Regions from separate parts of the Streptomyces sp. UG1 genome, predicted to be linked through region 1. Evidence: riboswitches for the same ligand, from Rfam matches in the RefSeq annotation. Region 1 holds a riboswitch; the other holds the start of a gene.
The links. Region 1 has a riboswitch for glycine ahead of gcvP (aminomethyl-transferring glycine dehydrogenase). Riboswitches for the same ligand answer to the same signal wherever they lie in the genome.

Region 1 (3,404 bases):
TGCGTCGACGGGTACGTGATCATCAGCACCGCGAGCTCGTCCCGGTGCTGCTCGATCTTGGCCCGCAGGTCCTCGACGTCGATCTCGCCGTCCTCGGCGGTCTTCACGACGACGACCTTCATCCCGGCCATCACGGCGCTGGCGGCATTCGTACCGTGCGCGGACGACGGAATCAGGCACACGGTCCGCTGCTCGTCACCGTTAGCCCGGTGGTACCCGCGCACGGCGAGCAGCCCGGCCAGCTCGCCCTGCGAGCCGGCGTTGGGCTGGAGGGACACCTTGTCGTAGCCGGTGACCTCGGCGAGACGTTCCTCCAGCTCACGGATGAGCGTCAGATAGCCCTGCGCCTGCTCGGCGGGCACGAAGGGGTGAAGCTGCCCGAACTCCGGCCAGGTGACCGGCTCCATCTCGGTGGTCGCGTTCAGCTTCATGGTGCAGGAGCCCAGCGGGATCATGCCGCGGTCGAGCGCGTAGTCGCGGTCGGCGAGCCTGCGCAGGTAGCGCAGCATCGCGGTCTCGGAGCGGTGCTGGTGGAAGACGGGGTGCGTGAGGTAGTCGTCGGTGCGCAGCAGCTCGCCCGGAACGGCGTCCTCGGTCGCCGCGTCCAGCGCCTCGATGTCCCCCTCGACGCCGAACGCCGTCCATACGGCCCCGAGCTGGGCCCGCGCGGTGGTCTCGTCGCAGGCGACGGACACGTGGTCGGCATCGACGAGGCGCAGGTTGACGCCGTTCTGCCGGGCGGCGGCGACGATCTCGGCGGCCTTCGAGGGGACGCGCACGGTGAGCGTGTCGAAGTAGGAACCGTGCACGACCTCGACCCCACCCGCGGTGAGCCCCGCGGCGAGGATCGACGCGTACCGATGGGTCCGCCGGGCGATGCTCCGGAGCCCCTCGGGCCCGTGGTACACGGCGTACATCCCGGCCATCACGGCGAGCAGCACCTGAGCGGTACAGATGTTGCTGGTCGCCTTCTCCCGCCGGATGTGCTGCTCCCGCGTCTGCAGGGCCAGGCGGTACGCCTTGTTCCCGTCGGCGTCCACGGACACGCCCACGAGCCGCCCGGGCAGGCTGCGCGCGAACTTCTCCTGTACGGCCATGTAGCCGGCGTGCGGCCCACCGAAGCCCATGGGCACACCGAACCGCTGCGTCGTACCGACCGCGATGTCCGCCCCGAGCTCACCGGGCGACTTCAGCAGCGTGAGCGCGAGCAGATCGGCGGCGACGGTGACGAGGGCGCCGAGCTCGTGGGCCTGGTCGATGACGGCCTTGATATCGCGTACGACACCGGAGGCACCCGGGTACTGCAGGAGCACGCCGTTGATCTCACGGGAGGCGACGTCGGCCGGAATCCCACCACTGAGGTCGGCGACGACCACCTCGACCCCCGCGGGCTCGGCCCGCGTCTCGATCACGGCGATGGTCTGCGGCAGCACATCCGCGTCGACCAGGAACAGCCCCTTCTTGTTCCGGCCCATCCGCCGGGACAGCGCCATGGCCTCCGCCGCGGCGGTCCCCTCATCCAGCAGCGAGGCACCGGAGGTCGGCAGCCCTGTGAGGTCGGCGACCATGGTCTGGAAGTTGAGCAGCGCCTCGAGCCGCCCCTGCGAGATCTCTGGCTGGTACGGCGTGTAAGCGGTGTACCAGGCCGGGTTCTCCATGACATTCCGCAGGATGACCGGGGGCGTGAAGGTCCCGTAGTACCCGAGCCCGATCATCGAGTCCAGCACCTGGTTGCGGTCGGCGAGCGACCGCAGCTCGGCGAGCACCTCGGCCTCGGTACGCGCCCCCGGCAGATCGAGAGAGTCGGCGTTCTTGATCACATCGGGCACCGCGGCGGCCGTGAGCTCGTCGAGGGAGCCGTACCCGACCTGGGCGAGCATCTTGGCCCGAGCCTCGTGATCAGGACCGATGTGACGCTGCTCGAAGGGAATCCCCTGTTCGAGCTCGGAGAGCGGAATGCGATGGGCGGTCATTGCGGAGGCCTCCTGGTCTGACGCGACCTTCGAGGGGCACCACGGCGCGGGTACCCGGACGGCCTCCCCCTCTGTCATCTCAACCTGAGAGCTTCACCGGATCGCCCGAGGGCCTCCGGCTTTCACCGTCGGTGAGAGCGGAAGCCGTCGACACCCGCCCTGCTTTCCAGAGTGACCTCGACCGTGCGGTACGTGGGCCTGAGAGATTCCGGGGAGGATTTGCTCCTTCGGCGCCTCCGGTGGTGTCCGGAGGACTCTCCCGCACGGGGTCAGCAGCCGCTAGAAAGCCTACCAGCGAGGCCGACGCACGGACCTTCGAGTGGCCGCTCTCACCAATCTGCCTTTTCGTAGTGCTAACGGATGAGTTGCGACCAAGTGGAGGGCCCGTGCAGACCGACATCGATCCGCGCAACCTGATCGGCCGCAAGGCCTTCGACCGCAACGGCACCAAGATCGGCACCATCGACGAGGTCTACCTCGACGACGCGACCGGAGTGCCGGAATGGGCGGCGATACGCACCGGCCTGTTCTCCCGCGACGCCTTCGTCCCCCTGGAGCCCAGCGAACTGGTGGAGGGCACCCTCCACGTCCCCTTCGACCGCACCCTGATCAAGGACGCCCCCGACTTCGGCGTAGGCCGCCACCTCTCCCCCGAACAGGAACTACAGCTCTACCACCACTACGGCCTGGACGTAACCTCCCCGCCCCCACCCCCCGACCGAGACTTCGGCACCCTGGCCTCCACGGACTCCCCGGACGACAACGCCCCAAGAAAACCGCACACCCACCCATAACCTGCTCCACATAGCCGCGGGCAGTCGTACCGCTGCTGCGACACGAGAGCGACCCGGCGGCTACACCACATAGCTGCGGGCAGTCATACCGCTGCTGCGACACGAGAACGACCCGGCGGCTACACCACATAGCTGCGGGCAGTCATACCGCTGCGGCGACACGAGAACGACCCGGCGGCTACACCACATAGCTGCGGGCAGTCATACCGCTGCGGCGACACGAGAGCGACCCGGCGGCTACACCACATAGCTGCGGGCAGTCGTGCCGCTGGGGCGGCACGGGTGGGCGCAGCGGCACCCCGCCAGCGCGGGCAAGCGCCCCCCGGCACCCCATACGCCGGTCAAGTCACACCCAACCGCTCAGCCGCTCCCTGCCCCCTTCCTCTCCCCCAAAGCCCCACCAGTCCCAATCACCCCACCAGGCCCGGCTCCCCCTCTCCCCGCCACCAACGGCAACGGCTCCGCCCTCTCCAACCCCGGATCATCAACCCGAAACGTCCGCACCCGCCCCGGCTCCGACCCAGGCGTCTCAAACCGCACAGTCACCCGCCCCAGCCCACTCCCCTGCACCCACCCATGCCCGTACTCGGCATGCCGCACATCGTGACCCGCAAGCCACCGCCGCCGCTCACCAGCC
Region 2 (3,404 bases), on a different contig from region 1:
TGTAGAACGGCAGCGCCACGACCTCGTACGGCTCGTGGCTGCCGCGGATGTCCACACCGACGCCCGCCGTGCCCGGCGCCGAGTGCGCCGCGTCGACGTACGCCATGGCGATCGGCTTGCCCAGGGTGGGCGAGGGCGCCCCGGAGGTGACCTCGCCGATGACCTCGCCGCCGGCGACGACCGGGTACCCGGCGCGCGGGACGCGACGGCCCTCGGCGATCAGGCCGACCAGGACGCGCGGCGGGTTCCGGTCGGCGCGTTCGGCAGCCGCGGCCAGCGCCTCGCGCCCGACGAAGTCGCCCTCCTTGTCGAACTTCACCACCCGGCCGAGCCCGGCGTCGAAGGGGGTGAGGGAGGTCGACAGCTCGTGGCCGTACAGCGGCATGCCCGCTTCCAGCCGCAGCGTGTCCCGGCAGGACAGCCCGCAGGGGACCAGGCCGGCGCCCTCGCCCGCCTTGGTCAGCGCCTGCCACAGCTCCACGGCGTGCTCCGGCTTCACGAACAGCTCGAAGCCGTCCTCGCCGGTGTAGCCCGTGCGGGCGATGAGGGCGGGGACGCCGGCGACGGTGCCGGGCAGGCCGGCGTAGTACTTCAGGCCGTCGAGATCGGCGTCGGTGAGGGACTTCAGGATGCCGGCGGACTCGGGGCCCTGGACGGCGAGCAGCGCGTACGCGTCCCGGTCGTCACGCACCTCGGCGTCGAAGCCGGCGGCACGCTCCACCAGCGCGTCCAGCACCACCTGGGCGTTGGAGGCGTTGGCCACGACCAGGTACTCGGTCCCGGCCAGCCGGTAGACGATCAGGTCGTCCAGGATGCCGCCGTCGGCCTGGCAGATCATGGTGTAGCGGGCGCGGCCGACGCCGACGGAGGCGATGTTGCCGACCAGGGCGAAGTTCAGCAGGGCCGCGGCCTGCGGGCCGGTGACGGTGATCTCGCCCATGTGGGAGAGATCGAAGAGCCCGGCCCTGGTGCGCACGGCGTTGTGCTCGTCGCGCTCGGAGCCGTAGCGCAGGGGCATGTCCCAGCCGGCGAAGTCGGTCATCGTCGCGCCGAGCGAGCGATGCAGGGCATCGAGCGCGGTGTGACGGAGTTCTTCTGTACTGCTCATCGGTCGGTCGTCTCCCAGGGCTGAACGGGACGGGCGAGGTCATTCCTCCCCATCTGTCATCGGAACCTGAGAGGTTCGCCACGACCGCCACCGGGACGATCACGGCTTGCACCTTGGGTGGAGCCACTGCGTACACAGTGACCCGCTTTTCAGATGTGCCTCGCCCGCGCGGTAACGGGGCCTGAGAGATTCAAGGGAGGAACTTGCTCCTTCGGCGTCCCAGCACTGCGGTGCCGGGAACTCTCCCGCGCGGATTCAAACGGCCGGTATGCAGTTGGCGCGGACATCATTGCATGCCTGAGCCGCCCCGCGGCAGGGCATGTCTGTAACCGGCTTGTGGCAGGAAGCGAACGAAAAGACGAGAGATCCTCTATTACCTTCTCTTTACGTTCAGTGGGGATGGGGAGTCTCGACCCCCCCGGAGGAGGACGATGACGGTGAACCGCACCACGGCGTACGCCACGACCTCGGGCATCGCGCTGCCCAAGCAGTCCGCGGCACCCGGTGTCGAAGCACGCGCCCAGTGCCCCGCGCCCGTGGTCCGCGATCTGCGCGAGCGCTCCGGCCACAGCCCGCACGCGCTGCTCTTCGCCCCCGAGGACCTCGTCGTGATCACCGGCCTGCCCGGCAGCGGCAAGTCCACGCTGATGCGGCGGGCGGTGAAGGGCATCCGCATCGACTCCCAGGACACCCGGGACCGCTGGGACGCCCGTTTCTCCGGCCTCCTGCCCTACGCCATCTACCGTCCCCTGGTCCGCCTCGCGCACTACGCCGGGCTGCGCCGCGCGCTGCGCTCCGGCGAGGGCGTCGTCGTGCACGACTGCGGTACGCAGGCCTGGGTGCGCGGCTGGCTGGCCCGCGAGGCCCGCCGCCGCGGCGGCACGCTGCATCTGCTGCTGCTCGACGTGACCCCGGACACGGCCCTGGAGGGCCAGCGCGAGCGCGGCCGGGGAGTCTCGCGCTACGCCTTCCTGCGCCACCGCAGGGCCGCCGGCCACCTGCTGCGTTCGGTCGAGAAGGGCCGCCTGCCCCGGGGCTGCGACTCCGCGGTCCTGCTGGACCGGGAGGCGGCGAACGCCCTGCGCCGGATCGGCTTCACGGGCTGAGCGGCCGAGGTGCGGGTGACCGACCTGCGCGGTGCTGATGGAGCGCACTGCGATGCTGCGGTGCTGTGCGGCGACCGTAGTCCTGGACCGATCGGACACCGGATAGCCTTCTGAGCCACAGACGTGGTTCACAGCAGGCGGTCAGACAGATGGACTTTCCGGCACAGGCACACCTCCATCCGCACGGCGGTTGGCCCGGCAACGAACTGGAGGAAGTGCTCTCGGCCTCCCTCAGCTTCCCCGAGGGAGGCGGCCGGATCCTCGAGGTCCTGGGCCGCAGCTTCGTCTGGGTGCCCCTGCCGGGCGGCGGCGGCCCGCACAGCGGCCCGCTGGACCTGCCGACACTCGAGATCGAGGGCCAGGGGTACGTCCCGGTGTTCAGCTCCGAGGAACAGTTCCGCCAGGTCGTCGGCTCCCACATGTCGTACACCGTCGCCCCGGCCGTGGAGTTCGCCCGCGGCCTGCCCCCGCAGGTGGGCATCGCCCTGAACCCGGACGGTGTGGTCGGCGCCCCCCTGCCGCCTGCGGCGGTCGCCGAGCTGTGCCGGGTGGGCCGTACGCCACTGGACGGCCTCACCTCCGGCGGCCGCGTCAAGCTCTACCAGCCCGACTGGCAGGAGGAGCCGGTCGACTTCCTCGCGGCGGCGTCGGCCGAGTTCGCCGGGACCGGCGTGGTGGCGACGGCACGCCGCTGCCTCGCGGCGATCGAGACGGCCACCCCGGTGATGTTCATAGGCGTGGAACTCTCCCACTGGGAGGGCGATGTGCGAGCGGCCCCCATGGACGCCCTCGCCCGGGCCCTGGGGCGCGCCCCGGTCCAGTGGCCGGTCAACCTGGTCCTGCTGGATGTGGCCCAGGATCCGGTGATCGACTGGATGCGGCAGCACGTGCGCCCCTTCTACCAGCGGGACTTGTGACGTCCCACGACGTGCGGCCCGCAGACCACATCGGGTCCCGAGCTCTCAGCGCTTAAGCTTGTTGCGAAAACGGACTTCGCGAAGGGGCGGTTAAAGGTGAGCGCGAGCGGCACCACCTCGACCGGGCAGGTCGAGCACATGCTGCGCCAGGTGACGCCCGGGCGCTACGACGCCTACGAGGCCCTCCTGCGCGCTCTCGCCACCCCGAGCAACGGCCAGGTCTGGATGCTGCTGTGGCACGGCCAGTCCGGCTCCCCGGACGCCCAGTACGGA

Region 2: another riboswitch for glycine. It lies ahead of gcvT (glycine cleavage system aminomethyltransferase GcvT); the one in region 1 lies ahead of gcvP (aminomethyl-transferring glycine dehydrogenase).

Annotation. Positions count from the first base shown of each region.
Region 1 covers NZ_JBNGGG010000057.1:50,932-54,335, forward strand. The annotation lists gene gcvP (aminomethyl-transferring glycine dehydrogenase) at 1-1,973, opposite strand, end outside; glycine riboswitch at 2,150-2,245, opposite strand; gene ACP4J3_RS44660 (PRC-barrel domain-containing protein) at 2,360-2,767, shown strand; gene ACP4J3_RS44665 (DNA polymerase IV) at 3,128-3,404, opposite strand, start outside.
Region 2 covers NZ_JBNGGG010000004.1:1,146-4,549, forward strand. The annotation lists gene gcvT (glycine cleavage system aminomethyltransferase GcvT) at 1-1,108, opposite strand, end outside; glycine riboswitch at 1,152-1,267, opposite strand; glycine riboswitch at 1,268-1,366, opposite strand; gene ACP4J3_RS05395 (AAA family ATPase) at 1,540-2,214, shown strand; gene ACP4J3_RS05400 (enhanced serine sensitivity protein SseB) at 2,364-3,131, shown strand; gene ACP4J3_RS05405 (enhanced serine sensitivity protein SseB C-terminal domain-containing protein) at 3,228-3,404, shown strand, end outside.